Regions from separate parts of the Paenibacillus sp. WC2504 genome, predicted to be linked through region 1. Evidence: riboswitches for the same ligand, from Rfam matches in the RefSeq annotation. Region 1 holds a riboswitch; each other region holds the start of a gene.

The links. Region 1 has a riboswitch for cyclic di-GMP ahead of ACUN27_RS00410 (PilZ domain-containing protein). Riboswitches for the same ligand answer to the same signal wherever they lie in the genome.
Region 2: it holds a riboswitch for cyclic di-GMP, as region 1 does, so the genes downstream of both, ACUN27_RS30595 (hypothetical protein) here and ACUN27_RS00410 (PilZ domain-containing protein) in region 1, are expected to answer to the same signal.
Region 3: it holds a riboswitch for cyclic di-GMP, as region 1 does, so the genes downstream of both, ACUN27_RS34790 (ATP-binding protein) here and ACUN27_RS00410 (PilZ domain-containing protein) in region 1, are expected to answer to the same signal.
Region 4: it holds a riboswitch for cyclic di-GMP, as region 1 does, so the genes downstream of both, ACUN27_RS01675 (putative bifunctional diguanylate cyclase/phosphodiesterase) here and ACUN27_RS00410 (PilZ domain-containing protein) in region 1, are expected to answer to the same signal.

Annotation. Positions count from the first base shown of each region.
Region 1 is NZ_JBQZFH010000001.1:87,691-95,585, forward strand. Features, by position in the region: gene prfA (peptide chain release factor 1) at 1-607, opposite strand, end outside; gene ychF (redox-regulated ATPase YchF) at 640-1,740, opposite strand; gene ACUN27_RS00410 (PilZ domain-containing protein) at 1,819-2,553, opposite strand; cyclic di-GMP riboswitch class I at 2,647-2,734, opposite strand; gene tadA (tRNA adenosine(34) deaminase TadA) at 2,968-3,471, shown strand; tRNA gene ACUN27_RS00420 (tRNA-Arg) at 3,835-3,908, shown strand; gene ACUN27_RS00425 (stalk domain-containing protein) at 3,959-4,825, opposite strand; gene ACUN27_RS00430 (AraC family transcriptional regulator) at 5,345-7,690, opposite strand; gene ACUN27_RS00435 (extracellular solute-binding protein) at 7,769-7,895, opposite strand, start outside.
Region 2 is NZ_JBQZFH010000001.1:6,761,140-6,769,034, reverse strand. Features, by position in the region: gene rfbA (glucose-1-phosphate thymidylyltransferase RfbA) at 1-312, shown strand, start outside; gene ACUN27_RS30605 (hypothetical protein) at 375-1,397, shown strand; gene ACUN27_RS30600 (VanZ family protein) at 1,435-1,965, shown strand; cyclic di-GMP riboswitch class I at 2,067-2,157, shown strand; gene ACUN27_RS30595 (hypothetical protein) at 2,213-2,422, shown strand; gene ACUN27_RS30590 (copper amine oxidase N-terminal domain-containing protein) at 2,968-3,960, shown strand; gene ACUN27_RS30585 (hypothetical protein) at 4,084-4,455, shown strand; gene ACUN27_RS30580 (ROK family protein) at 4,819-5,985, shown strand; gene ACUN27_RS30575 (asparaginase) at 6,002-7,009, shown strand; gene ACUN27_RS30570 (ABC transporter substrate-binding protein) at 7,096-7,895, shown strand, end outside.
Region 3 is NZ_JBQZFH010000001.1:7,583,527-7,591,421, reverse strand. Features, by position in the region: gene ACUN27_RS34800 (hypothetical protein) at 108-671, shown strand; gene ACUN27_RS34795 (hypothetical protein) at 845-1,198, shown strand; cyclic di-GMP riboswitch class I at 1,333-1,422, shown strand; gene ACUN27_RS34790 (ATP-binding protein) at 1,637-2,608, shown strand; gene ACUN27_RS34785 (hypothetical protein) at 2,615-2,968, shown strand; gene ACUN27_RS34780 (hypothetical protein) at 2,984-3,385, shown strand; gene ACUN27_RS34775 (hypothetical protein) at 3,416-3,817, shown strand; gene ACUN27_RS34770 (hypothetical protein) at 3,835-4,578, shown strand; gene ACUN27_RS34765 (hypothetical protein) at 4,593-5,048, shown strand; gene ACUN27_RS34760 (ATP-binding protein) at 5,026-7,806, shown strand; gene ACUN27_RS34755 (hypothetical protein) at 7,839-7,895, shown strand, end outside.
Region 4 is NZ_JBQZFH010000001.1:368,391-376,285, reverse strand. Features, by position in the region: gene ACUN27_RS01690 (ABC transporter permease) at 1-548, opposite strand, end outside; gene ACUN27_RS01685 (ABC transporter ATP-binding protein) at 541-2,082, opposite strand; gene ACUN27_RS01680 (BMP family lipoprotein) at 2,212-3,282, opposite strand; gene ACUN27_RS01675 (putative bifunctional diguanylate cyclase/phosphodiesterase) at 3,548-5,077, opposite strand; cyclic di-GMP riboswitch class I at 5,164-5,252, opposite strand; gene ilvA (threonine ammonia-lyase IlvA) at 5,323-6,579, opposite strand; gene ACUN27_RS01665 (hypothetical protein) at 6,752-6,913, shown strand; gene ACUN27_RS01660 (S-layer homology domain-containing protein) at 7,048-7,895, opposite strand, start outside.

The sequences.
Region 1 (7,895 bases):
CAACTGTCGAAGTGGAAGTATGAATACGTCCGCCTGATTCTGTTACTGGAATACGCTGTACACGGTGCGCCCCGCTCTCAAACTTCAGCTTACTAAAAGCGCCTTTTCCTGTGATCATGAAAATAATCTCTTTGAATCCGCCCAAATCGTTCACGGAAGCATCGAGAATTTCCGTTCTCCATCCTTGCGCGTCTGCATAGCGGGTATACATACGGTAAAGATCGCCCGCGAACAGCGCTGCCTCATCGCCGCCTGCCGCTCCACGGATTTCAACGATGACGTTTTTGTCATCATTCGGATCTTTTGGCATCATAAGGATTCTGAGTTGTTCTTCCAGATTAGCCGATTGCTCGCTAAGCTCTTCGATCTCCATTTTCACCATTTCACGCATTTCATCATCCAGCTTCTCGTTCTGCATCGCTTTCGCGTCTGCCAGCTGCTCGCTTACGCTCTTATATTCATTATAAGCATCGTAGGCTTCCTGAAGATCAGATTGTTCCTTCGAATACTCTCTAAGCTTCTTGGTGTCACTCGTCACATCCGGGTCACACAGTAGCTCACTTAATTTATCATAGCGGTCCACAATGGACTGAAGTCGATCCAACATAACGGATCACTCCTTTCTTTATTTTTTATTCATTAAACATTAAATCGGAAATGCATAACGTCGCCGTCATTCACCACGTACTCTTTACCTTCCAGGCGTACTTGCCCTTTTTCTTTCGCACCATTCATGGAGCCAGCTGTTACCAAATCCGTATAAGATACAACCTCGGCACGAATAAATCCACGCTCGAAATCGGTATGAATCACACCAGCCGCTTGAGGAGCTTTCGTTCCTTTGCGGATCGTCCAAGCTCTTACTTCCTGCACCCCAGCTGTAAAATACGTATACAAGCCAAGTTTGCGATAAGCTGCTTTAATCAATCTATTCAAGCCGGACTCTTGAAGTCCCAACTCTTCGAGGAACATTGCTTTTTCTTCATCTTCGAGCTCAGCAATCTCGGATTCCACCTTCGCGCTGATCGAAACAACTTCGTTGTTTTCTTTCGCCGCGTATTCTTGAACGATTTTGACGAATGGATTCTCATCCGCAGTTGATACTTCGTCTTCACTCACGTTGGCCGCATAAAGAACCGGCTTCATTGTCAACAAGTGAAGGTCGCGAACGAGCAGCTTCTCATCATCGCTCAAATCAATGCTACGCGCTGGCAGATCGTTATAAAGAGCTTCCTTGATGCGTTCCAAACACTCAACCTCAGCAACAACTTTCTTGTCGCCGCCTTTCAGGTTTTTGCGGGAGCGCTCGATCTTTTTCTCAACGGACTCAATGTCAGCCAAAATCAATTCGAGATTAATCGTCTCGATATCGCCAATTGGATCTACTTTACCGGAGACGTGCGTAATATTATCATCCTCAAAACAACGGACAACATGCACAATGGCATCCACTTCACGAATGTGTGCCAAAAATTTATTTCCAAGCCCTTCGCCTTTGCTCGCGCCCTTCACTAAACCCGCAATATCAACGAATTCGAAGGCTGTCGGAACAATGCTCTTAGGGACAATCATCTCTACCAGCTTGTGCAATCTCTCGTCCGGTACTTCAACTACCCCAACATTCGGATCTATCGTACAGAACGGATAGTTTGCAGATTCTGCCCCCGCCTGTGTAATTGCATTAAACAATGTCGATTTTCCTACGTTCGGTAGACCGACGATACCTGCTTTCAAAGCCATCGTAGTTACAACTCCTTAATTTTCGAAAATCATCCTTCTTATTATATAGTACTTGGAACGCAAAAAAAAGCCTGTAGGCTACTGATTAGCCGCAGACTTTTTTTCCAGTGCTTTTTTTGTTTCATTTTCCTGCTTCTGAATGTAGTACGTTTCAATCTGATTTTTTAAAATAAATCCGCGCAGCGCGTTCGTTTTCTCTTCTGGGATGCTAACAAAACTAGCACCGTAATAGTAGCCGTCATTCGTTTTTTCTTGCCGAACAATTTCCATTGTACATGGCACCAAAAAGCCCAAAATTAACTCCACTTCCAATTGGGAATTCTTTTGAATGACTTTTTCTAGCATAGCATTTTCACTGATCGTAAATCCTAAACCATTAACAGATAGATTTTTGATAGAGAATCGGATCGGTGTTTCAAAATGATGTTTGAGTTTCTTGTTTCTGTCTTGGAGCGCGAAAAGCAGCCCTTCATTCTTCACATCAACGCGAGGGAACTCCCGCTTTTCCGTGAACTTCCTGCGATTTTCAGGAGGATTCAGAACAATCAACGATCCCTGGTCCTTGGCCACAACCACGGTATCCATAACAAACAGCCCGGATTTCGTATACACCGTCATTTTACACTTATCTCCCAGCGCAAAAACATGATATTCCGGAAGCTCCACTTCAATGATGTCACCTAGTGCATAGGTCAACACGCCAGTGGCTACGAAATCTTCCTTGCTCAGCATCGCCTTGCTGTCAATCATTACATCAGCGTCGTACCCTTCCTTGCTGCCATAAAACTTAGCAGATTTTTGTTTGCTAACCACTTTGTCGATCAACCCTCCCCGCGTTCCAATAAAAAAATAGACTGCCCCTGCGCCGGGAACAGCCTATTACCTCAACCTAAAAAAGCATCGATTTTCGGTAACCAGGCTGTCGTAGTTCCATAGGAACCGTAGACCCTCGGCTTTGCGTCCTTACCTTTCGGCAAGTTTGCCATTATCGAACCTTGCAAATGAATTGTCATGCTTTGTCGTACAATATCGTGTTATATGGTCTAAAAGACCTAAGTTATCTTTCATTATACGGATGGATTTCCCTATTATCAACTAATTCTCTTGCATACATCTGGTATTTGTTGTATGAATGTTAAAAGAAATAAATATCCACAACTTTTTGAGTTATACACATTGTTATCCACAGGTTGTTAACAACGAATATTTGTTCGATCCTTTGTTCACATGTGGATAAGATTATTTTTAGTGAGGTGTCCCCCTGTGGATGAATATAGTGAACATATCCCATGGATGAAAGCGGCCATAGAGGAAGCACGTAAAGCCGAAGCCATTCGTGAGGTGCCGATTGGTGCCGTTGTTGTACATCAAGGGGAAATTATCGGCCGCGGCTACAATCTTCGTGAAACGACGCTGGATCCGCTTGCTCACGCTGAAATGATCGCTATTAAGCAAGCCAGTGAGCATTTGCAAGCGTGGCGCTTGCTCGACTGCAAGCTCTACGTCACGCTGGAGCCTTGCCCGATGTGTGCAGGAGCGATTGTTCAGGCACGCGTTCCACAGGTGATCTACGGCACAACCGATCCCAAGGCCGGCTGCGCGGGAACGTTGATGAACTTGCTGCAGGAGGACCGGTTCAACCACCGGGTCGATGTGGTCAGCGGCGTGCTGCAAGAGGAGTGCGCGACGATGCTGACGCAGTTTTTCCGCAAGCTGCGCGGGAAGGAATAGCCGTTCGCGTTCGACGTTAGGCATTGGCGCGCTGGGTGCGAGCGTTAGCTTCCTTCGTAAGTGGACGCCTCGCATTGATATGCGAAAGGGTACTATGATCCCCTATTCGCCGGATATTAAGCACTTCAGCGAGGAGAGGGAACTGTGATCCGCTATTTTAGCACTTCTAGCCGAAATCTTGGCTAATTAGGCTAAATAGAGTCCTGTAGTTCCGTCTGAACCCTGGAAGTCTTCGTTTTGGCTCAAATAGTGCCCTGTAGTTCCCCAACGCACGATGCATTTAGCTAAATTCAACTAGTAGTTAAATCTTGCCACTCAAAGGTTGCGCCATATAAGGCTTCGTGCTATCATAATCTTTGCCATGCGCCCGTAGCTCAGCAGGATAGAGCAACAGTTTCCTAAACTGTAGGCCGGATGTTCGAATCATCTCGGGCGCGTATACAACAAAACGCCAGTTAACGGTATAAGCCGTTGGCTGGCGTTTTTTTCAATCCTCCGGACAGTTGTTTTCCTTTAAAGCTTTTTTCATATTTTCTTTTAATTTATCTGCATAGCCAGTAATATCACCAGAATGATTGCCAAGATTTGCGTTGTACTGATTTACTTCATTGTTTATCTGCTCTGTGTAAAGGGCGATAATCCTCTGACAGGCTGGACCTGCAACTGGCGATTTTGACACAGGCAGCGGTGTAGGCGTTGGTTGAGGTTTATTGGGAACAGATACATCCGTTGTATTATCTACACGCTGAGAGTTCCAAGTCTTCATAAAATGGTATTCTGATAGGTTGTCCTTACTGCTCTTACTAAACTCCTCAGCATTTGATCGTTTGACTGTAACAAAGTTTGTAACCAAGTTATTATAAATAATGCTTACTATCATTGAATCTACGGGTGAATTAACCAAAAAACCGGAGAGTGCAATGATATGATCGTTATCTGCACTAGTATCATTTGATATTTCTAAATCTACTTTTAAATATAAGCCATACTCATTATAGATAAGCTGGACATTTTTCCCCTGAAATTCTTTAGCTTTCTCATTTAATGACGGAATAGTAGCTGCAAAATCTTTCATTGCGTTATCTTCCTTTACTTGAGGAAATGCAAAATCAACTGTGTACTTCTCAGCATCCCACGTCACCGATGCCCCGGTTTGTTTCAATAGGTACAACGGCACAACAGTTCTGCCATCTTGTATAGTAGCAGGCACATCCTCAGCTTGAAGCTCCTTCCCCCCGAATAAAACCTTCACGATTGGAGCCCCCTTGTAGTCACCATGAAGGCCCGCTGCATGAACGACACCAGCCAAACAGAAAAACGCTAACACAGACACAATCAGTTTCTTTTTTTTCATAAAAACTTTCTCCCCCACCCAAATTAGCTTGTTAATTGCCACCTGTAACATTTCTGATATTTCTAGAAAATTCCTGCAAAAATTCAATTTATTCTACCTATCCACATGTTAATAGACCTCCTGCCCGCTGAGAAAAAAATCAGCGTTATCAACATCAGCACAAGTAAGAGGTTTTTCGAACGTTATTAACAGCGAAAAAGAGGGAGGGTTATCCCCAAATTTGCCAGGAAGGGGCATCGAGCAGTAGTACTCAGGTAAGAGCATGCTCTACGGTGTACTTAGTGCAACAAAATGACGGAGGTCCGGCCTCAATTCGCAGTTTCGTTGTATTTTGTGCAACGTTTTGGAGAGGGAGGAGCGGTATATTCACCATTCAGGTCAAAATGAGTTTACTTCATGCAATGAAGATGACGATTCCGAGGTAAAACCGCCTTCAGTACTGTATCAAGTACAACGTAGGGCGGGGCGGTATCTCAGCACAAAAAAGAGACCCGCCGCTTCAAAAGCGGCAGGCCTCCCTTATTTCATCCGGTCCCGATACTGTCCCGGCGTCATATTCTCATATTTCCGAAAAAGACGGATAAAATACGATGGCTGATACCCAATTTGCTCCGCAATCTCGTTCACCTTTAAATCAGACTCGACGAGCAGTTTCTTCGCTTTATCCATACGCAGGGTGATCAAATAGTCGATGAAATTCACGCCATTGATTTGCTTGAATGCTTTACTTAGCGCATAGGTCGTTGTATTAAAAGCGTCCGCACATTCCTCTAGGGAGATGTCGCTGTTCATAAAACGCTCCTGAATCCGATCCGTAACACGCTCCACCAGGCGCTTCATATGGATGTCCTGGTATTCATTCAGCCCTTCAATATAAGGCGAGATCACTTTCGTTTGGAAAAAGCGGACCATCTGCTCAGGCTCCCGAAGCTGGTTCAACTGTTCGTACAAGTTGTAACCCTCGAAGAAATGATGGGGATTGAACCCAGACTCCAGCATAGTATGCAGCATACTGCCCAGAACCTGCATAGCTCCTTCCTGGAGGATCTTCTCTTTGCTCGACTGGCGTACAAGCTCATGAACGAAGCTCTCGATCAAGCTCAATGATTGCTCGCTTTGCCCCATACGAAGGGCTTGCATCAGCTCTTTTTCCAAGGCAAACGGATAATGCACATCGTCATTGGTGCTCGGCAGCATCTCTTCCAAGTCAAGCACTTGATGGTCCACTTTCAAATCCCGATAGCGGATGGAGCTGCGCAAAAATACTAAAAGCTGTGGCAGGTCCTGCACGTTAGCAGTTAAACGGCCCATGCAGACCGTGGTTTGCATTTTAAGAAGGGAGCTGATGGTTTGTCCCAAATCATTCGCTAACAAATACAGCTCATCCTTGGCCTGCTGTTTCGTCCGATCCATGGGGTAGGAGAGCAGAATACCTACGGTCATATCCTGGAAGTTCATAATCTCCGCATTTTGAGTTTGCGTATTTACGATCTCTTGCGCGATATTCGCTGCCGCAAAGGTCGCCAGTTGTTCCTCATTTTCCAGGAATCGGCCATCTTCTTTGGCAAATCCGCTAATCTTCACCAACAGCAGAACGAACCACTGGGACTCCGTCTGCCAGTCGAAACTCTCCATACGCCCTCTTAGCTCCGTCTCGCTTAGGGAGTAAAAGTGTCCTTGCACCAACTGCAGGAGGAACGCCGACCTTAGTGCGGGATAGGCCTTATCCAGCTTGGATTCCAGCACCCTGCTCTCCTGACTTAAATGCCGCCACTCCTGTTCAATAAAGGCAAGGTCATCCCCTTGGCTCTCCTGTGTGGGCTTATAATCCTTAATCACATTCACGAGCCGCACAATCGGCTGATAAATTCGCTTGGAAGCCACCCACGAGAGCAGCACAGCCAAGAGAAGCCCTATTCCCCCTATACTGAGCATACTTCTAGACATAAACTCTACAGGGGCCGTCAATTGCGATAAGGAGGTTGCCGTTACGAATTTCCACAACGTGCCTGAACGAGAGAACTGGCCGAAGGCGACGGAGTAGGACTGCCCTTTTCGGTCCAGAATGTAAGAGCCTATTTCTTCCGACCGTCCAATGACGCTTTCCCTGACCGCAGCTTCTAGTTGGGCATGTTCTTCATTTCCATTGCTTGGCGAGACGATAATATGTCCGTCCTTGCTCATAAGAAATGCGGCGCCATTGGGATCTGTGGCCATTTCTTCAACCATCTCTACCAACTTATCACGATTCAAATATAAAATAAGGGCTCCATACGGCTCTCCTACGCTTGGCAGCTTCTCAATTAGCGCAATGGAAGTGGAGTCTGGCTTCCCATTCCCCTTAGGTAAGGATTCCCACCAGAACACTCCCCGCTCTTGCTTCATTAATGTGTGGAAAATATCCCGCTCCAGCTCATTACGGATCGGAACAATACCCTCGCTATCCGAAATAATGACGGGATCTTCCCGGTCCAAATATAGCTGCGCTTGGTCAATTAACGGGTACGCTCCCTTCATGAGACCTAGGAAGCGATATAGATTTTGCGTTGTGTTGTATTCATCCTTGAGATTCATATCCGCAATTCTGGCATCCATCCTGCTGTCCAGAGACCACTGCGTAGCGGCCAGCTCGAGCTGAGCCAGGTTATCATTCATACGATCCATCGTTTTCTTCAGCAAAGTATCATGGTTGCGCATGATCTCTTTCTCAATATGAGCGCGTCCCGTAATATACGAAGTGTACCCGATGATGGCTGTAGGCAAGCTGGTAATGCACAACACCAAGATCAAGCTTCTGCGATAAAAATTCCCCCTGCCGGAACGTTGTGTCCACCAATACCAACTCTGCCTCCATCGACTCCACATCATCTGTCCCTCTTTCATCAAATGCCGAAATCCCCCGCGACTGCCGCAATTTTTTGGCGTCGGGGGGGCGGTATTTATTTATTTCGCGCTATTGCGTTTTTGATAAGCCGCATTCATTTCTTCCGTGATTTTGACCATATCCGGATCTGTCTTCAACTTAGCAACATAGCTGTCCCATGCGCTGAGCGATTCTTTCCCCATAATA
Region 2 (7,895 bases), 6.7 Mb from region 1:
CTTGAAATTACCGATATTAATAAAGAGTATTTACATCTAGAACTGTTAAATGTTGAGATTCTTGGCAGAGGGTATTCCTGGCTGGACTCTGGCACACATGAATCCCTACTAAAAGCTTCACAGTTTATTGAGACCATAGAGAAGAGACAAAGTCTAAAAATAGCTTGTCTTGAGGAGATTGCTTTTAACAGAGGATATATATCACGGGAGCAGCTTTTAAATTTGGCGGAACCTATGATGAAAAATGAATATGGTAAGTATTTACTGAAAATAGCCAACCAGGCGCTGAAAAGGAAGCCTGTGTATGTCTGATGTGAAAATAAAGTGAAAATTGATACTATGTTAGAACTGCAAGAAATGAGGATGTACCTATTGTGAGAAATTTAAAACCTTGGATTCGATGGACTATATGGATAGTTAGTTCGGTATCTATCATATTGTTTGTGGCAATAGGATATATATATTACAAAATTCATTCTATCCAAGTGGAAGATGTGTTGAAGCGGCACGCAACTGTTAGTAAAGATGTCGTTGAAGAAAAGCGAGAGGGGGGAGAAGATAGTAGCAAAACAAATTCCACAACTCTTCCTTCTTTCATTTCATCCCCTGTTGACAAAGCGAATGAATTTGCTACCAAACCAATTCAATCTCAAGATGCTTTGGATGCAGCGGCTATCTTACTAAAGTCAGGTCTTAGTTTGAAAGAAGTATACTACTTGACTGGTCAGGCCAGTGATAAGCTTTCCAATAATGAGAAACAAAAAATTCGCGACTTACTTCTTTCTAAACTTTCAACGGAAGAAATAGAGTCACTGCGAGCAATTACTATGCCCTACGGTAAGGAGTTAAAAATCCTTGACCCTAGTTATCCAATTGAGTTAATTGGCGTGTATGACACAGAAGAACGCAAGAAAATTCTCGCTGAGTTAAAAAATAAGGAAAAGTCACTGGATAGCCAGCAAGTTCAAGAGCAGAACAATAAACAAGAGAATGTTGAACATGCAGATGAAGAACAGCTGCCAAGTCAAGTCCAGCCGTCTTCTACACCATCTGACCAAAAATCTGACCCATCACTTATCGCGGTCTACACTGCCAAGCTAGATTCATTAAAAACCAGCTGCCAAGGCAATATCAACAATCTTGTCTCCGGTATAGTGAGTGCAAAGAAAGGAAAGAAAGATCTTGGGCTTAAAGAGCTGCAAAGCATGTTTATGCAAAAGTTTGTGGATGCGGAGTCGAAGTGTGATACTAACTTTAATGGGATACTTTCGGATGCAGCGAAAGCAGGAGTAAGCTCTGGAGAGATTGATGACTGGAAGCAATCCTATTATTCTATGAAGCAAGCGGCGCAAGGCAGTGCAATTGGTCAAATTGAAAAAGCTTTATCAAGTAAATAGGTTAGAGAGTTTATACGGAACCTGTGGGTGATACATCATGATAAAGAAATCAAACATTCTTAAGTTTCTATTGTATGTGCTCCCAATTTTAATATTGCTTGGCTTGATTTATGGACTCTCTTCTCAGACTCATCAAATGCAGGATCTTAAACCGTGGATTAAAAAGAAAATATCTGAAAAAACGATAAACGAACATTTTTTGGGTACTAGTATTAATTATGGTGCTGAGACAATAAGTCTAAAAACGAGTAGTGCAAGCAGTTTCGTGGAATTTTTAGTACGTAAATTTGCTCATCTATTCATATATGGAGTACTCGGAGGGCTAATTGCCCGCTTACTCCATGTATTTTTGCGATGCGGTTTTGGCAGGAACTTTCTCATTTCTGTGTTATTATGCACGGTATACGCAGTATCGGATGAATTCCACCAAAGTTTTATTAAGGATCGAAGCTCTAAACCGGCAGATGTCGTTTTAGACGCAGTGGGTGCTATATTTGGTATCCTGCTGTATTTGTCTGTGTCACATATATGTCAAACGGTACGAAAGGCGAAAAATAGCGAAATATAGTTCGTTATACCTAAGTGTTGATCCGAATAATGGTTCGGATGGCAGATGTCGCATCTGTATCGTTTGCTAAAATAATCCTATAAACGACAATCACATAAATCGTAAGACAATGGCAAAATTGATGAAAGTCAGTGACGCAAAGCTAGAGGGACTAAGCTGAGAAAATAATCAGTATGTCAGCCAGCTGCCGAATACGGCCTCCGTCTGATTCTTATGTGGAACAAACTATTAGGAGGTAGAGAAGAGTATGATTTGGCTAATCATATTGACTATTTTTTGGATTGTGGGGTGTATTTTTTATTTTAGTATATGTACTGTTGCAAAACGAGCAGACGAGATGGCTGAGACTATGTTTACGAATGAGATTTCTCAAAACGCAGTATCCACTTTCTTGAATGACGATGCCCAGCGCTTTGAAAAAGGAAATGAAGTTATTGGACAGGTTTGTTTAACATAAAAAGAAAGATTAGAGCACCTTTTTGGGTGCTTTTTTTATTTAAGGCACTAAGATACTAGCACTTACAAGTACTTTATTATGAAATAGATAACTACACTCCAAAATGGGATCATAATAAGCAATCCCCATAAACAACCTTTAAACATAAAAATACGATTATTTTTGTTTTCATCCATGTCATTAATCAAAATGCAGCACCTCTTTGTTTAGGATTAATACAGCTGTTTAGACATTACAAATTTAAAGAGAGTTATAGTACTTGGACTTTGTAAATAGTTAATTTCTTATTCTCAACATTGTTGTTATTTCCCTGTTAAATTAACAAGTGTTTTTTTAAAAAAGTGTATTTATAACATGGAGTCTTTTAATTTGATAGGCAGGGAGGGGAAAACGGTTTAGCAGTTATGTTTTTAAATGGGTAATATGGTCTATTGTTACTATTGTTGCTGATTGCTGAATATTGCCGCCTATTCCAAGTCTTCAAATGCTGAAATAAAAGTTGGGTAAGTCACTACAACCAAATAACTATACGAGGTGTCTATTATATGAAAGTGAAAAAACATTACACAACAGCAGCAGGATTATCATTAGCTCTATTATTGGGAATAAGTACTGGAGCATCTGCCTCACAGACCCCCGTAGACGTGGATGTCTATCAAATCCCTATGCATTTCAAGTTCGACGGTAAGGAGTACGCGCCGCCGGAAGGTCAAATGGGTTTTATCTATGAAGGTAGTACTTATGTCCCGATCAGGTTCATTTCTTATTCTTTGGATAAAGCAGTGAAATGGGATGCAGATACATACACAGTAACGATTTCCGAACCTAAAGAAGCAGACAAAGTTAACATTAAAGAGTACAAGCTCAACACACAGGTTTATTCAAAAAGCAATGAGAAGATAGATAAATCCAAGTTAGTCTCTAGCAAGTTAAATGTGTACAAAGAGAAGGTTGCCTTTATTTTCGATGGTGTCGCGAAGAGCCCTTCTGATGATTTACCTGGTTACATCGTCGACGGTAGTCTATATGTGCCTATGCGTTTTTTCTCTGAGTCTGTTGGCAAAACGATTAGTTGGGATCCAGAAACTTACACGGTTTCAGCTGTGACTACTCCTGATGTTAAAGATCCTGAGATTAAGGTTCCTGAAACTCCTAAACCGGATCCTCAAGCTCCAGCAGCTGGAGGTGGAGGCGCGATTGGTGGTGGTGGGACTGGCGGCAGCGGAGGTGGAAATATAACAAAACCATCTTTGGATGCACTCAAATCCGAGACGGAAGCTCAGCTCAGACAGCTTCAAGCAAAAAGTAAAGAAGAACTGACATCTTTATATAATCAATATAAAAACACGCAAGATAAGAATTTAATTGCAGAGGCATTGAATAAAATTGCTGAAACCGATGCAACGTTTAATCGGCTCATGAATGATTTAGACACGAAGCTAACGGACAATGGGTATGATACAAGCATCATCAATACTTACAAAGAACAGTATAATCAAATCAAAGAAGACGCTAAAAATGAAATTATCAGCAATTAATCCTCTAAACCGGGCTCATCCATATGGATGTGTCCGGTTTTATTTTCGCCCAATTTCAGTAAACTAATCACCAACTAGGCATTTACACATACAGTGTATTAGGCATTTCAACTACACAAGAATGTGAGTGATCCTTTAATGACGAATCAGGAAGAACTTGAATTTCGTCCGCCAGTTGGTGGCGGTTTACATGGCGGAGGCATCGGACATGGTGGAATCGGTGGCCCAGGACATGTCGGCGGTATTGGAGGTATCGGCGGCATCGGGCACGGCATTGGCCATGGACCGGGCTTCGGACCTGGATTCGGCCATGGCTTTCATGGCGGTTTCTTCCCTGGCGGTGGCTTTAATGCACTTCCGTGGCTAGTAGCTCCACTTGTATACAGTGCGGCTGATTCTTACTACCCATATCCATATCCGTACCCATATCCGTATCCTTATCCCTACCCGCCTAATCCCTACTATCCATATCCCCCAGGCTATCCTGGGATCTAACACGAACATTACAACCGAGGAAGTTCTCTCAGGAGAGTCCTCGGTTTTTCCCTTGTTTGTTGGACTGTTCCATTAAAAGATATTAATCGTGTCACATATAATAACAATATTCTGAGGTTGAATTCAGAAGTCATCCCAAGATTTAGATGATTTTAATGGTCATATGTTATATTACATAACACGAAAATCAAAATTTCTTGACAGGTTATAAATCTCCTGATAATATCGTATTATTAACACCGAGGAATTAATTACTAACGTATTCTTTGATATAACTACTTATTTTACATAATTACATGTATCTTCGTCATTTTTTTTATTTAATTAATAACACCAGTGGAGTAATTAAAAGGTGGTAAAGAAATGGATATTAGCAAGCATGATCAGGAGTTTATTAAGAAGAAAAATAAGAATATGGTGCTCGACCTCATTAAGAGCAGCCGCCCTATATCCAGAGCGAAGATTGCTAAGCTCACCTCGATGAGCGCCACTTCTGTAGGTCGTATCGTCAACGATCTTTGTCAAATCGGCCTGGTCAAGGAGACGGAGCAATACTCTTCAGGTGTAGGAAGAAAAGCGACGATGCTGGATATTGATGCCGGTTCCGTGCTCACAATCGGTGTCGAAATGGATAAAGGAGTAATCAAAATAGGGATCGTCGACTTTGACGGTCACATGATTGCTGAGAATACAATAACGAGGCTTTATCACTTGGATGAAGCGGTAAAGGTGGCGCGTGAGCTTTCCGAGCACATTCAAGAGCTTATTGAACGCAATGAGATTGTTATTTCTAAAATCATCGGAATCGGAATTGGCGTTCCGGGAATCATCGATACGGATAAGGGGACGATTATTTTCTCATCGCAATTAGGATGGGAGAATGTCCATTTCGCTGCTTTGGTAGAGTCAAATCTTAATATTCCGACGGTTATCGATAATGACCTGAAAGTCAAGGCGCTGGGTGAAACATACTACGGTTTCGTTAAAGGATCCAAAAGAGCGGTATTGCTTGGTTTTGGCAGCGGAGTCGGTTCTGCGCTCGTCATTGATGGTACGGTTTACCGGGGAGAATCGAATATCGCGGGTGAGATCGGTCATTCAACCGTTGACCCGAATGGCATGCTATGCGAGTGCGGGAAACGTGGTTGTCTGCAAACGTATATTGCTGACTTCACCATCATTCAGGAAGCCAATAAAGTTAAGTCTGTAACCAGCATTAAGGAGATTTTTGACAGTGCTCATAATAACGAGACATGGGCTGTGCAAATTATTGACCGTGCCTGCACGTATATTGCAATTACCGTCAGCAATGTTGTGTGCATGTATAACCCGGACACGATCATTCTCGGTGGGCATTTGATTGAGCAGCATGCAGAAATGCTTGAAACTGTGAAACAAAAAATAAATCAATTTATATGGGGACCATTTAATGGAACCTATAAGCTGGTTAGTTCCAAATTGCATAGTAATGCCGTGATGATCGGAGCGGCAACCCTTGCGCTGCAGCAGCGTTTGGATCATGAAATGTAACTTAGGAGGAAGTCATATGGATCAAGTATTGCTGGAAGAGTATCGCGGAGACACGCTCGAATGCGTGCATCGGGGGCACATTTGCGGAGTTTCTTATACAGGGGATGTGAAGTATGTTGTCGGTGATACGAATGCTGTCACGTTCTTAAGATCTGCTGGCAAGCCATTTCAAGCAATTCCCGTGCTGCGCCATGGCGCTGATGTCCACTTCGGATTAACCGGTAAGGAAACGGCCATCATGATGGGCTCTCATCGCGCCGAGCCTTTTCATGTAGATGCGCTAGAGTCCATGTTGAGAAAAATTGGTGTGACGGAAGACGGGCTTGTCTGCCACCCGACTTACCCGCTTAGCGTCTACGCGACAGAGGATTTGCTTCGCCATCAAGCGCCTAAGCGTTCAATTTATCATAATTGCTCCGGCAAACATCTGGGGATTCTAGCACTGTGTAAAATGATGGGATATCCCTTGGAGACCTATTACGAGCCTCAGCACCCGGCGCAGCTAGAGATATTGGAAACGCTCTCGTATCTATCCGAATGTGCGATTGACGAGATCCAGCTTGGCACTGATGGCTGCGGGTTCCCCGTGTTTGCCATTCCTTTGAAAAATTTAGCAACTGCTTTTCTGAAGTTGGCCTGCCCGGAACTTATAGAGGATGCAGCTATTCGTACGGCTGTCGAGAAGATGGTGGGGCTCATGAATGAGCACTATGAGATGGTAGCTGGTTCTGATCGCATTTGTTCGGCTCTACTCATGGATCCGAATATTGTAGCGAAAGGTGGGGCCAAAGGCGTCTATTGCTTCGGGCTAAAAAAAGAAAAGCTGGCCTTCGCCTTGAAAGTGCTGGACGGTTCCGAGGACGAATGGCCGTTAATCGTCGCGTCGATTTTGGAGCAAATCCATTACGACAATCTCAACACGATTCAGAGCATGTATGAGCTCGCACCCATAGAAATCAAGAATGATAACAAGAAAATTATTGGTCGCAACACAGCTGTCTTTACGCTTCAAATTCACTCATAAGTGATATGAGCATTGTCGGATAAGCACGATTTACGCTCCGGCAAGTTACATATATAAATTTCGAGGAACAATCGGGAGGGGTTATTTTGAAAAAAAGAATGTCAACAATGGTGATGAGCATGGTTCTTGTACTGACGGTCGGACTTGTCGGCTGCTCCAGCGAACCTGCAGGAAATTCAAGTAATGCAGCTCAAAGTTCAGGCAAAAAAGAAAAAATTACGTATTTAGATCCGCTTCCAAGCCCAGAGCGAACAGCACTCATGCAAGATTTCATCAAACAATTCCAAACCAAAAACCCGAACATTGAAGTCGAATACACGTCCGTTCCTTGGGATGATGCGAATAAGAAATGGATGGCTCTAGGTGCTGCCAAACAGCTTCCGGATGTCATCAGCATCGACGATACATCTCTCGTGGCCATGTCTGCTGCCGGTTATATCGAAAATCTACAGCCTTATTACGATAAATGGGATCAAGTAGGCAACCTAACTGAGGCGTTCAAGCAGGCAAGAAACAAGTATCAGGACAAAGTTTATGCAATTCCCGATGGATTTTTGCTCCAAGGTCTATTTATTCGTAGCGACTGGTTCAAAGAAAGTAACTTGCCGGAGAAAATCGATACATGGGACGATTACTTCAAGCTTTCCCAACAGCTAACGGATGCTTCCAAAGGACACTATGGCATTTCATTCCGTGGCGGTGCGAACGGTATTCTTAGAGCGATGGAATACGTTATGGCGGCGACGCACAGCGAGAGTTGGTTCGACAAAGACGGCAAATCCATCCTTTATAAACCGGAAGGGCAAGCGGCATTCAAGAAGTTTTATGATATCTATCTAAACGGTAATTCTCCTAAAGAGTCGATCAACTGGGGCTTTAATGAAAT
Region 3 (7,895 bases), 7.5 Mb from region 1:
TAAATGCGGAAGGGCTCTCTAACCAGAGCCTTCCCTCAGCATAATTATATATAGCATATGACAGAACTTATTATGTGTAATTAATCTAAGATACTAGGTGATCTATGATGATAAACAAGAAAATAGAAATGTATAAAGAGATTTTGTTTGATAGACCCTTGATTGGAAATGAATATATACAAGACATTAAATACTATAAAAACAATAGAACAATTAAAACTCTTGAACAGAGTAATAATGAAGGTAAAGGTTGGTGTCTTGACCGTAAAGTAATTAGTTTTGGTGAGTATTTAAGTGCCTATATATCCGAAAAAAATATTACAATTACACAATTTGCAGATCAGTTACTTCTTAATACAAATCAATTAATTCAAATTCTAGATGATGAAATACTGCCATGGGAAATAGATATTAATATTCATAAAAGAATTAGGGATCTATGTAATTTTGATAAACTCAATATAATGGAAATTATTGAAAACCAATCTTTAGATTATTGTTATATTATGAATCGAACACAGAATACTCCACTCTTTGGACTTAGGGAAAGAGAAAGGGACTTGAAAGAAGAGGAAACTATTGAATTATTATTTGCTGAAATTATTGAGAGTAATATAGAAAGTACCGAAAGACGAAAAAAGAAATTTTTGTATGAGTTTAAGGCATTGTAAGGGTATAAATAGAGCAGATCCATTAATTGGATCTGTTTTATTTTTATAATAATATTTAATTTCTGGGGAGATTTGATTGGGTTTTCTAATAAGTATAGTGAAAGGAAGAGGGCAACCATAGGTGATTGAAAATGTGCGTCTTCAGTCAAAATCAAAATAGGAGGTTTATGAACATGATCTTAACAACATTACTAATTTTAATTTCTGCTGTCTCAGTTGCTTTAGCCACAGTTATATTTTGGGATGAAATCAAAACTTGGCTTAAAAGTATTACTAGAAAATTGGAGACCCTTTTAAAGGCAGTGTTTATAGGAATTCAAGCATTTATCATGCAGACAAAAGAATCATATATACAAATGATGAAAGTCTATGGTCAGAATGAAAGAGGCCAATGGCATTTAGCAGAGGCAAGCAGAACCGTTCCTGAATCAGAGGTGCCAACTGAAATTCTCGAAAAGGTACAACTGATGTACGAAAAGACGGATATTAACAGGGAGTTGGGAAGAGAGTTGAAATTGTATTTATGAGGAAATTGTAGTCCTCTTACTGAGTAGTATTTAAGGCCTATTTCTCATAAAGAGATACATCAAATTTTGTAATATTAAGTTGACTGAGTGTTGCTTTAGGCCTATACTAACTCAATAAGATTATGACTTTTGCTACTAGATAATAGCAAACTTATTGAAAAATAAGGACGCAAAGCTTTGGGCCTAAGGATGGTGAATAAATCTATGGCGGCTAGGTTGTCTAAAGTGGTGTGCCGGGCGGCAAACTCATCACTTATCTGGATGCGATGGTTTTTTTATTGCCCAAATTACCCAAAGTTATCTAGAAATAATGATTTATGGTTATTAAGTTAATGCTGATCTTAATGTATAGAGAATAATGTAGTTTTCTATCATTCTCTATGGATTCCCGTATTCTTAGTAAGATTCGCTAATCTATTTGAAAGGAAAATGATAACTTTGGCTCTTATTCCGATATCTCCAACTTCCGCAGGTATGCCCCTTTCTTCTAGGCAGCCGGAGGCAACGGCTCAAAAACAAGAGAATGTAACCTTGATCCATCCTTCGTTCACACCACAAATCCCCAAATATCGTCTTGACGAAGTGATCTTGCCGGAAAAGACATTAAATTCTATCAAGAATGCTCTCGCAATTAGGACAATGAGTGAAAAAGTGTTCAACGAATGGGGGTTATCCGAAACTCACAATCATTCTCGCAAAGTAGGGATTAATCTATACGGTCCACCAGGAACTGGTAAAACAATGGTAGCCCACGCTATTGCACATGAGATGAACAAAAAGTTAATGATAATTAATTACGCGGATATTGAATCAAAGTATGTGGGAGACACGCCTAAGAATTTAACGGAGGCATTCCGTATCGCAACAGAGACTGAAAGCATCCTATTTTTCGATGAAGCGGATGCGATTTTAAGTAGGCGAGTCACCAATATGAACAATGCAACCGACACAAGTGTTAATCAGACACGTTCCGTTATGCTGACATTGTTAAACGACTATCAGGGTGTTATTTTATTTGCAACCAATAATATAACCAATTATGATCCTGCATTTATGAGAAGGATTGTGGCTCACATACAATTTGAACTACCTGACCTTGACTGTCGTGTACGGATCCTGAGAAGTTTGATTCCAGCTAAAATGCCTACGGATGTTAACGTCTCCGAGCTGGCGTCAGAATACGATCAAGTGTCAGGGAGTGATATATCTAATGCTATCCTTATGGCTGCCTTTGCAGCCGCGAGGTTAAATGAACATCAGGTGAGTCACCGACATTTTAGGGCGGCGCTCGAGGACATTAAAAAGAGTCTTGCAGCCAATAAAGGCCCTGAAGTCATTCACTTTGAAAGCAAGCCTGTTAGCGAGGAGTTTGTAAAATCGCAGTTAGGCAGCACTATTACTGGAGGTTAGATTGTTATGATTCTTACAACGCTATTGATCGCAGCAGCTGCCGTTTTGGCTGTGGGTGTTATCGCATCATTTTGGGACGAAATTAAGAATTGGTTTCAGGGCCTGATGAAAAAAGTAAAGATGGCTATAAAAGCCGTTGTCATAGGATTTGAAGCATTTATGAAGCGGACAAAAGAAGCCTATATCCAGATGGCTAAGGCTTACCAGAAGGATGAAAAAGGACAATGGCATGTAACGACGGAGACGAGAAAAGTGCCTGAATCAGAAGTGCCGCCGGAAATTCGTGCGAAAGCACATCAAATGAATAAAGAGATTAACATTACGAGTGACTTGGAAAAAGAATTGAAATTGTATTTGTAAAAAGAGGGTGTCTGGATGGCGAATTACTCCAATAGAGATACGTTTGACCGTTTGCTCTCCTTAGAATGGGAAATGATTCGAAAAGAGCAATCAGATAGAGGAAGAATTCCTCTTAATAAACCGTCGTTGAATAGAATGGTTGAGAGGTATAGCACGCAAATTGATCGAATTATCACCCAAAGCATAAAGCATGAGGGGCTTTCCTTTGTTAGCGGTAAGTTCACAATCGAGATTATCGGTTCAACAGATTATTTTAGAGTTGCTATTGAGGCCTATTTTCTAAAAGAAGATAAAGACTGGGTACTTAAGACGCATACAAGCGACCAGCATATTGGCATACTGGCACCCGGAAGTATCGCTAAATTAAGAGAACTGAAAGAGATGGCATTCGAAATAACGAATCCATTACAACACTAGTAATTAATTTGTGGAAGGAAGGATAGAGAAATGGAAGACCGTTGGATCATTGCCAGTGGAATTATTATATCTGTTGCAGCTACAGTTATATATAGTGCTGTGAGAAAGCGAAATAAACCTATGCTATTAAACGATTTAATAGATAGCTACTCTGAAGCATGCGACGAAATAATTTTGCAAGAGTTGGGAAAAGGTGGACTCCGGTATGTTTCAGGGCGTCTAACGATTGCCTTGGCAGAGCAAGATAAGCAGATTCTAGTGAATTCGGAGTATTACTTCCAGAACGATCAAAACGAATGGGTCAGAAAAACGAATAATGAACAGTTTAACGTAAGCTATCTTACATCGCAATCTTTGGATGAGCTCCGAACAAAAGGCGAACTCATCTTTGAAATTGCAATGCCCGCAGAAGCTTCACCCGTTACCGCCTAGAAAAGGAGAATGATGGAATGGAACCGGTGACGTCAACGGCCGCTGTAATTGCTGCTGAAAAGGTGGCTGAAACCACAGCCATACAGGAGTGGGCATCACATGCCTTTGAATTGAGCAGAAAGATGACCGATGGCATAGGGGTATCTGAAATTCAGTTCAATGAAAAAACAGTCGATACATTAAATCAACTGCTAGATCAAGATCGATACAAGAAGCTAGCTGAATTCAGAGAAACCTCCATTCAAAATCCAGAGGCAGCAAGAGCTTTGTTCAATAACGTGCAAATTAAAGGCCAGATGGGAGAAAGCGTCATGGAAGCTCAACTATCCCCTTACGGCGAAGTGAAGACACAAGTACCGGTGCAATTGGAAGCGGCTACAACCTCGAATAAAGTAGACCTTGTTCTCACAGAATCGAACGCTAATTTGAAGCAGGTTGAAATAAACTTGGCAGATAATCATCTATTTCTCGACAACAATTATGACATCATTAAAGGGGATTCTGCCTCGTTCGAAGTGAAGAATGGAGGGCTCCCGTATCTTCGTCAGGAGCTGCTTAGCGGGGAGCTACAACAACAGATAGCGGCAGGCAAAAGTATTGCGGATCAATCCTATGTTGTGATAAGCGAAGATACGGCAAAATCGTTAATGGCCAATCCTACAATGGGAACGGAAATTGTACAAAGCATTCAAGACGCTGGAGGCCGTCTCATCGTTGGACTACCGGAACAAGCCGTTCAACAGGCAATTTTCTTAAGTTAGGGGATGAATTAATCGTGTCGATAAACGAAGGTATGGTCGTTCTGGCGTTACGTACTCAAGATTCAGTATTAAGGGACCAATTTTCCCGATATTCCTGCTATATATCGGACTCAACGCTCAAGGATTTAAATTTTCTCGAAAAGGTTGAGCTATTACGAGCAGCAGCTTCTTTAAAGCGGGATATTGAACTAAGAATAGCCAAGCTTAACTTGATTGGGGACAACCAAATAGAATATTTGCCTGGTAGTTTATTTGATATGATCAAGGATGATAAGATTCAGCTATTGTTAATGAATGGTTTATACGAAAAAAAACAGCTGGAAGAGCTTCTTGGAACTTTTAATGCTACTTTACCGTCTGAACTTGCCGGCGCTTTTAACCGCTTGTTTCATTCTATATCTGCCCGAGAATACATATTTTTATGGAACATGGGGGTAATAGAGGCGGATGACCTTTTACAAAATAAATGAAGTAGACTTCTCTGAAGAAAAAGAAAGCTATTTTGTATTTCAAGTACAGCAGGAATTAGAAGTGAAACTAAACTCTGGATTTTCCACGGCGAGGGAGATTTTGGAATGTTTACATACCCAACTTAAGCAGGATAAAAATGTTTTTATCCAGATAGAGTATCGTAATGAACAACTAAGCTACTTTTTGTTGTCGGAGGAGCAGGGATTTCAACAGATTTTGGAAAGTTGTACTACACGATGCAACTGGATCAAAGAACAGATGGAAGTAGATGTGGCATTCGCTAAGGAAAAAGTCACACTTCGAGGTTGTGCAAGTCCGCTGGTTTTAAAGGACCGGGATGAAAATTTGATCGATGAATTGATCCGTTTGTCCAACCATGAGTCCTTCCTTATTCAGGTAAAATTAAGTGTTGCGGGGTCTGAGCAGATGAGCCAGCAGATGGCTTTATTAGAAGGACAAATTAACCGTATCTCCAAGGAAGCAGAAAAACAAGTGGGTGAGCAGGGACATTTTGGCGAAAATTTCATGAAAATGATTGTAGGTGGTGAAAATTTATCTTACCAGCTTACCAATGTAACAGCCAAACAGCAACAGGAGATATTAGAAAACCACTTATATACGCTTAATAGTCAGGGAAGTATCTTCTCTTCTGCTGTATTTAACATTTATGGAGGTAAGAATACAGCCTCTGCGATTGCTGCGCATATGGAGCAGTTTTCAAAACGATCCGGTTCATTAAGCTTGTACCGTTTGCGTAAGGAGAGTCAATTCTCTCATGACTATTTGAACTTCGCTAGTGTCAATAATATAGCAGCTCTGTTAGCTTTACCTATGAGGGCTACCCCCGGACTGAAACGTACAATTCGAGTACCATTTGGGGCAGAAGTCACAGAGAGTAAAGATAATCAAGTTGGCTTAGGGAGATTAATGACATCTTACCAAACGAATGTTCCTGTGAATATTCCATTAAAAGATCTTACAAGTCATATATTCGTATCAGGTGTCACCGGTAGTGGTAAGACAAGCACGGTGAAGAGTTTGCTAACCCAGGCCTTTCAGAAAAAAGTGCCTTTCCTTGTGCTTGAGCCGGCCAAGACGGAGTATAAGTATTTGGATATACAAATTCCTGTGCTACAGCGGTTTACTTTAGGAATTGAGGGAAGCCACAGCTTTAAGATTAATCCGTTTGAGTTTCCTGAGCATATCCATGTTCAAACCCACTTGGATCATCTGAAATCGGTCTTTGTGGCTGCATTCCCTATGTATGGGCCTATGCCATATATATTAGAAACCGCCTTTTATCAAATTTATCGCCGATCAGGCTGGGATTTCATTTCGGGGATAAATATTTATGAAACTGATTTAGAAAGATCTGAGTTATTTCCTACGCTGGAGGATCTGTACTTAGCGATAGATCAAGCGATAGAATCCGTAGGATATTCAACGGACTTGGCTAGTGATATTAGAGGAGCACTAAAGGTTCGAATAGGGAGTCTGCTCAGTGGGGCTAAGGGCACCATGTTAAATACAAGAAAAGGACATTCTATCCATAACTTGCTTCAGGGTCCGGCAATTATGGAGCTAGAATACATTGGGGACGACCAAGAGAAAGTATTTCTGATGGGCTTGCTGTTAATTGCCATCTACGAGCATTATATTTCGTTAGGAGAACATAGCGGTTCGTTAAAACACCTACTTGTTATTGAAGAGGCACACCGTTTGCTTGAAAACACTCGTCCCTCCGGTAACCAGGAGAATGCTGATATGAAAGGGAAAGCGGTAGAAACATTCAATAATCTGCTATCAGAGATACGTACTTATGGCCAAGGCCTAGTAATTGCTGATCAGATTCCGACGAAGCTATCTCCTGATATTATAAAGAATACAAACCTGAAGATAATCCACCGGCTATATGCTTTGGATGACCGTCAAGTTGTGGGAGATTCAATGGGCTTGGATGAAGACCAAATGTCAGAGCTTCTTAGGCTAAAGCAGGGTGAGGCAGTTTTGTTTCATGGTCGTATTGATTCCCCGATTAAAGTAAAGGTCGGGGTAGATTCGTTGATACTAGCGGAAGAACAGCCAGAAAGGAAGAGAGTGGCCAGGAGTCCTATAGTAGTTGAGCAATATTTACTGCAGGAAATGGCATTTCGAAAGGCCTGCTATAAGCTGATCCATACTTATTTGGTTTATCCAGAGATTGCTCAGAAGCTGAATGCAGAACTAGAGCGTAATATAGCGTCAGTAGTCCCTAATATATCTATGAGTCCAGATAAAATAACCCGTTTGTGGGCTAGAGCTATTGAGCATTACTACAATGATCACCGTCTATTTGAAGCTGTAGCTCATCCACAAAGTATTGCATTACTAAAGGGATTGGGTGGAAGCCAAGATCCACTCTACTACTTCTTTGAAACTCTAGGGACACTCAATGCAGGCGAGCATGCAAAACATAAGATGTCTAGGTATTCAAAAGTATACAAATCGTTTAGTTTGTTCAGGAAGCTTCTACTGTATAAGGATCAGAAGTTGGTTCAATTGGTGGCTGAGCATAAAAATGAGTTTCATTTTGATAACGCGATGATGACTCACTTAATTTTAAAACTATCTGAGACCGGAGACAAAATTCGTTGTGATCTATTGAACTTTCAGCAGAGGCAGGATCTTACTTCGGCAATAGTTTTAAATGAGTTTGGCGATAATCTAGCATTATTGGAGAGCTATTTTCACGTCAGAACTATACCTATTATTTCTTGATCATAAAGTATTTGCAGGGAGGATGATTTAAAATGATTGGATGGCTTATCATCGGATTAATTGCTGGAGCCCTAGCGAGCACTTTCTGG
Region 4 (7,895 bases), 280 kb from region 1:
CTAAGCGAAGCCGAGTCCTGAATCATATACGAACGCTGCTGCTTCGGCTCCAATAGGAATGTATTTACGATATAGTTTGACAGGAATAACGCGATCCAATTGAGCATGATCGTTGTGATAACTTCGTTAACCCCGCGTTTTGCTTTCAAGTAACCTGCGATAGCCCCCCAGAGTCCGCCGACAAGCGCTCCGACGATAACGGCCAATGGCGCATGAATAATCCATGGAAGACCTGTCACTTTCACACCGATAAAAGTAGCCCCCGTCATTCCCATGACGAACTGCCCCTCAGCTCCGATGTTAAATAGGCCTGTCCGGAATGCAAATGCAACGGATAATCCCGTCAAAATCAAAGGCGTGATCGCACGAATCGATTCCCCGATGTCATACGAATTTCCGAAAACACGGGCAAATAATGCCCCGTAGGCAGCAATCGGATTATAGCCGCCTGCCAGCATGACGAGCGCTCCGAATAACAGCCCGAGCACAATGGCCACGATGGGATTCACCGCTGATTCACTTGTAAAAATACGAGCAACCTTATTCATGAGCAGCTCCTTTCCCTGTGCGCTTACTGCCAGCCATCAGAAGTCCGATCTCTTGATCGTTCGTCTCTTGCGGCAGCACTTCTCCCACAATCTGTCCTTCGTAGATAACGGCAATACGGTCCGATACGTTCATAATTTCATCCAACTCAAAAGAAATCAACAAAACTGCTTTGCCCTTGTTCCGCTGCTCGATCAGTTGACGGTGCACGAATTCAATCGCTCCTACGTCCAATCCGCGCGTTGGTTGAGCAGCAATTAGCAGGTTCGGATTCTTGTGTATTTCCCTGGCAATAATTGCTTTCTGTTGGTTCCCTCCCGACAAAGATCGAGCCTTATTGTAAATGCTCGGTGTCCTTACGTCGAACTGCTTGATCAGCGCTTCCGCATGGCGGTCAATCGCCTCGTAATTGAGGAAACCCGCTTTGTTATAGGCAGGATGGAAATATGTTTCCAACACCATGTTCTCACTCATAGAGAAATCAAGCACGAGTCCATGCTTATGCCTGTCCTCCGGAATATGCGACAAGCCTGCCTCCGAGATCTCTCTCGGCGTATGGTTCGTAATGTCGCTTCCTGTTAGCAATACCTGCCCGCTATCAATAGATCGCAGCCCTGTCAGCGCCTCGATCAATTCACTTTGGCCATTGCCGTCTACACCCGCGATACCCAGAATTTCTCCGGCTCTCACTTCGAAATTAAGTTCTTTCAGTGCAGCCAGTCCCTGTTGATTCCGAACAACCAGGTTCTTAACTTGGAGAACAGGTTCCCCAAGCTTCACATCTTTTTTCTCCACTTTAAAGGAGACATCGCGCCCGACCATTTTCTCAGCCAAAATTTGCGGATTCGCGTCTTTGCTTGCAATGGAATCGATCACCTTCCCGCGGCGAATAATGGTTACGGTATCAGCAATCTCCATGATTTCTTTCAGCTTATGTGTAATGAGAATGATGGACTTGCCCTCTTTCACAAGATTGCGCATAATGACCATCAATTCACTAATTTCTTGCGGCGTCAGTACAGCTGTTGGTTCGTCAAAAATGAGAATATCGGCACCGCGATACAGCGTTTTCAATATTTCTACGCGCTGCTGCATACCGACGGAAATATCTTCAATTCTTGCTTTCGGATCAACGCGAAGCCCATATTGCTCAGATATCTTGCGCACCTTTTCTTGCGCTGTTTTAATATCGACATTCAGCCCTTTTTTCGGCTCCATGCCCAGGATAATGTTCTCCGTTACGGTAAACGGCTGTACAAGCTTAAAATGCTGATGCACCATCCCGATGCCCAGCTCAATCGCCCGATTCGGACTATCAATGGATACCTCGTTGCCTTGTACTTTTATAAAACCCTCGTCCGGTTGATACAGCCCGAACAAAATATTCATCAATGTGGATTTACCCGCACCATTTTCGCCCAGCAAGGCATGGATTTCACCCTTCATCAGCTTTAAGCTGATCGCATCATTCGCCACGATGCCCGGAAACCTCTTCGTAATGTTGTTGAGCTCAACAACAGGGACTACTTCATTCATCAGATCACCCTAAGGATCAATTTTTTTTTAAAACCCTCAAAACTAAGAACAAGGCTAGTTATTGTAACTAGCCTTGTTTGAACAAAAGTAAACCTATCGTTCGTAACCGCTGTACCTATTATACCCGTATTATGGTGTTTCTGGGACTTTAATTTCGCCGCTGATGATTTTTGCTTTGTACTCGTCAACTTTTTTCAAGATATCTGCTGTTACGTTTTTCTTGGAAGTTTCCGGAAGGCCTACACCGTCATCTTTCAGACCAAGTGTAACGTTTTTACCGCCTTGGAATTTGTTGTCGATAACGTCTTTGGAAACACGAGCAACCGCGTTGTCAACACGCTTCAACATGGAAGTCAGTGTTACTTCATCGCCGAACTCAAGGGATTGGTCTTTATCTACACCGATAACCCAAACTTTTTTACCGTTTTTCGCACGGTCTTTTGCTTCGTTGAATACACCGTTACCTGTGGAACCAGCTGCGTGGAAAATGATGTCTGCGCCATCGTTGTAGATGGTTGCTGCCGCTGCTTTACCAAGGTCAGGCTTATCGAACGCGCCTGTGTAGTTGATTTGAATTTTAGCATTTGGGTTAACAGCTTTCACGCCGGCAACGAAACCAGCTTCAAAACGTTTGATAACCGGGATGTCGATACCGCCAACGAAACCGATTTTGTTGGATTTTGTCGTAAGACCTGCAACCACACCTACAAGGTAGGAACCTTCTTGCTCGGAGAATGTTACGGATTCTACGTTTGGAGCTTCTACAACGTTATCAATAATCGCAAGTTTAGCATTCGGGTTTTGAGTTGCAACCGTTTTAAGCGCGTCACCCATCAAGAAGCCAATACCCCAAGTCAAGTTATAGCCGTCTTTTACGAATTGGTTCAAGTTCGGCGTATAGTCCGCATCGCTTTTACTTTCCAGGTTCTTCACGTTTACGCCAGTTGATTTTTTTAATTGTTGCAAACCTTCCCATGCGCTTTGGTTAAAAGATTTATCATTTACGCCGCCAATGTCTGTGACCATGCCGATTTTGAAATCTTTGCCGCTGTTGTTGCTTGGTGCTGCGGATGCTGCGCTACTTGCTGCTGGTGAAGCGGAAGCGGCCGGTTTTGTTTCTTCTTTTTTGGCACCGCAACCTGTCAAAGCAACCGCGGAAACAGTGACAGCCATTAACGCTGTTGTGAATACTTTTTTCATCATCTTTACCCCCAAAATAAATTTAAAATTGTACCTTAAATCCCACATTCTAGGTTGACCAGAATCAGTTAAATTATGTATGTCTGATCATAGACCGAGTGTATCACTTTGCAACTTAAGTGAAAAGCAATCCTGCAGCAAATGATCATAATTCGTGATGTTAACCAAGTTGACATGGTCTTTTTGTAAAGCCCCACAATATAGGTTTTAAGCCCCAATTATTTATTATACTACCGCCGGTCAATAAAATCTAGATGACCTATTTTTAATTTTTTATGGTCATCAATGTCAGGAATTGATCGGAGGATAGCGGATTGCTGAACAGTTTTCCTTGCACCTCCGTACATTGCAGAAATTTCAGGTATTCGAATTGCTCTTCCGTTTCGACACCTTTCGCAATTAACTTTAACCCTAATCGGTGGGCCATCCGAACGATAGCAGCTGCAAGCAGTTGATTTTCGTCATCATCGACAAGGTCTCTGATCAGCGTGCTGTCCAGCTTTACACTATCCAGCGGCATACCTTCCAGCCCGCTTCGTGTAAAAAGCCCCGTACACAAGTCATCCATGGCAATGCGTACGCCAAGCTTTTTCAGCATCGTCAGCTTCTTGCTTGCTTCTTGCACGTTGGAAGACGTGATGCTCTCCGTAAGGTCCAGCTCGACCAGACTGGGATCGATACCTGTTTCTTGCAGCACATCAGCTATATGGGCAATAAAATGATCATCTTTAAACTGCGAAGATTTAATGGTGAACGTCATTCGGAGCGGCTCTTGACCGGCCTTCTGCCAGTCTCTCATCTGCCTGCACGCGGTCTGAAACGCCCACTTGCCGATAGGCACCATGAATCCCAGTTCATCCGCTGCTTTCCGCCAATCCATGAGCTTGCTAAGCTGCTTAGCCCCCTTCTCCCAGTAGAGGCTGATCTCCATGCCGATGAGCTTGCGGCCTGCGATTTCATATTGCGGCTGATACCGTAATTCGAACTGTTCCTGCTCTAAAGCCAAGCGCAGCTCGTTCTCCATGTGAGCCTTGCTCTTCACCATCGTATCAATGTCTGACGCATAGAACTGGAAGCGGCTATTCTCATGGTTTTTGGCCTCGTACATCGCTTCATCTGCACGCTGAAGAAGCTGTTCGGGCTTAGTGCCGTCTAGCGGATATAATGCAATTCCCATACTAGCGGTTATCGTAACGGTTTTTCCATCCAGGATAAAGGGTTCATCCAGGACATTTTGAATGCGCATAGCCACTGCTCGGACGTCTTCCGGTTTGGTAAAAGATTCAAGCAAAATAATAAACTCGTCGCCACCCTGCCGATACACCGTATCCGAACCACGCAGACAGCCTAACAATCTCTCCGCAGCCAATCGAATGAGCTGATCACCAGAGGCATGGCCATAGGAATCATTAACCTCCTTGAATCTATCCATGTCGAGAAATACAACTGCTGCTAGCTGGTCATAGCGCTGAGCATGAAGGAGCACGCGCTTTAAGCGGTCCTCGAACAGCCGTCGATTCGGCAATCCCGTTAATGTATCATGGTAAGCCAAGTAAGCCAGCTGCTTACTCTTCTCCTCCTGTTCGATGCTGTTAAGCCGCAGGTGACGGATGCGAATGGCAAAAAAGAAGCAAATAAGTGCTTGAATGAGAACGAACACTATCATCTTCGGGGTAAATGTAAAAGAAGCAGCAGCAAGTAGATTAGCCGTCAGCAGAAAGAAACCAAGGATGCCCACATAGCGGAGCTCCTGATCTTTCATCTGTTGAATCCACTTTAAAAAAAGGCTTCTCATTCGGGGGGAACCTCCATTCCGGTCATCAAAAAAGGCTATTCCATTTGGAATAGCCGTAGGCGTACCTGTATCGGTAAACTGCTCCTCTCGGCAGCCCAGCCATCATCGTTGCGGCGGCAACCTAAGACCCGGAGCTTTGCGTCCTTACCTTTCGGCAAGTTTGCCTTTTACAATATTCAGGTAAACAAAGAAAAAGCAGGACTATTTAACTATATCACAATTTTTTCTACTCTGGCTATTTTTAGTTAAATTAGCAAATTAAAAAGTTTGGGATCTTTATTGATCTCGATATAATCATAGTCCTTGCGGGACAAACGTTCAATAAGACCCTCATAATCATCTTTATTCTTCAGCTCGATGCCGACTAGTGCTGGAGCATCATCCCGATTGTTCTTTTTCGTATACTCAAACCGGGTAATATCGTCGGTCGGCCCCAAAACTTCCTCCAGAAATTCACGCAAAGCGCCTGCACGCTGAGGGAAATTGAGGATGAAATAATGTTTCAAGCCCTCGTACACGAGCGATCTTTCTTTGATTTGCTGCATCCGGTCTATGTCATTATTACCACCGCTGATGATACAAACTACGTTTTTGCCGCGAATTTGATCCCGGTAAGCATCAAGCGCCGCAACAGGCAGAGCCCCTGCTGGCTCAATCACGATGGCGTTGTTGTTGTAAAGCTCCAGAATCGTCGTGCATTCCTTCCCTGAAGGAATAACAACAATATCGTCCAGCTTTTCTTTGCAAATATCAAAGGTAAGCTCGCCTACCTGCTTCACAGCTGCGCCGTCTACAAATTTCTCAATCGTAGACAAAGTAACGACTTTGCCCTGCTTGAGCGACGCCTGCATACTTGCAGCGCCCTCTGGCTCAACGCCAATAATCTTGGTACGTGGAGAAACGCTGTCCACATAAGTCGCCACACCAGCTACAAGACCGCCGCCCCCGATGGTGGCAAAAATAAAGTCAGGCGTATCGGACATCTGATTCATAATTTCCAGACCGACAGTCCCTTGTCCCGCGATCGTGCGAATATCATCAAAAGGGTGAATGAACACCTTATTTTCTTTGGCACAGTAGGCCTTGGCGTGATTAGATGAATCATCGAAAGAATCCCCTGTCAGAATCACTTCTACAAAAGATCCGCCAAACAACTTCACCTGCGAGATTTTTTGCCTTGGCGTCGTCGTTGGCATGAAGATTTTCCCTTCAATTCCCAACTGCTTACAAGAGTAAGCAACGCCTTGTGCGTGATTGCCTGCGCTTGCGCACACGACTCCCGCTTCGCGTTCTTCCGGGGTCAAACTTTGGATCACATTGTACGCTCCGCGAATTTTAAAAGAACGAACGACCTGCATATCTTCACGTTTCAAATAAACGTTACATTCATACAAGTTAGAGAGCAGCTCATTGCGTTGCAGAGGCGATGGTTCGATCACCTTGCTGAGCACATGATTGGCCCTAATAATTTCTTCCAAACCTACTTTTCCGGAAACAACCATTTTCTCTTACTTCCTTTCTCTCCAATATGCGTAATAAATTTTAAAGATTATTGTAGCACACTGAGGAGCGCCTGTAAGAAAATATTATTGGAACATTTTATGAATGCTGATGTTTCACTCCAAAATATGGCGGGTATTAACTAGCAAGATACTTTATAAGGGAGTGATTGCTATGTCGACACAACCACGTAATATTGACATTGAAGAACGCCATGTAGAGAAAAAATCGGATTCCAGTTTAGTAGCTTCCACCTTCATTAAGTATGCAGCTTACATCATCATCATCTTCGGAGTTCTATATTTCTTAGTTCATTATGTATTTCCAATGTTTTAGAACATGAATAAGCGCGTGAAGAAAGGGCTATCTTGCGGGTCTATGACCTGTAAGATAGCCTTTTTTTCAGTATATACGGTAATGACCACGCGAATCTCGCACTATTGGGGAACTATGATCCTCATACCGGCTTCCTAGTAGTAGTAACGTGGCTGATCTTGCAGCTCCGCCCGTTTCTGCAAGAAACGGTAAAACGCGCTTGCTGCTTGTGCCCTTGACACTTCTTGTTGCGGCGCAAACTTGCCATCGTTGAGGGACATAATGTTAAGCCCTACCACAATCGCAGCGGTACCTACTTGCTTAACTTCAGCGGCATCCGCGAATTGGCTGTTGAACACGCCGTCGAATTTCGCCAGGTTTTTGTATCCAAGTGCCTTAACGATCAATTGTGCCATCTCTTCGCGACTTAGCGTAGCTTCTGGGTTGAAATCAGCGCCAACGTCCAGCAAACCGCGGTCAACCGCATTTTCGACATAGGCAAAATAAGGGGAAGCGTTGCTTACATCCGCAAAGGAAGCTTTGCGATCCGCTCCGTAATAGATGCCACCGTTCCCGCCATTCATCGCGATAACCAGCATTTTGACCAGCTCGCCCCGTTTAATCAATTGATCCGGGTTGACTTTGCCATCCTGCACATCAAGTGCTTGATAGTCCAGCATCAGTTGAAGCTCGTTCTTAGCCCAGTGATTGTCGATGTCGCTAACGGTCACTTTATCCAGGGACATAACCTCACCCGTCTGGCTGTTTCTCCATTTTCCAGTTTGCGCATCAAGCAGGAAGGGTTCCCGGCTAAGTTTTGGAACGAGCGTGTAGACAAGCTTAGCTTCTAATTTTTGATTTGCGTTGGTAACGGCTGCAGTCGGAGGAATTTCTCCCGCAGCAATCATCAGGTTGTATTTCTCAATTGGCATTACGCCATTGGATCCGCCATATTCGAGCACATAGTTTAGTTTAATGTCGAACTGGGAAAGCCACAGCTCCT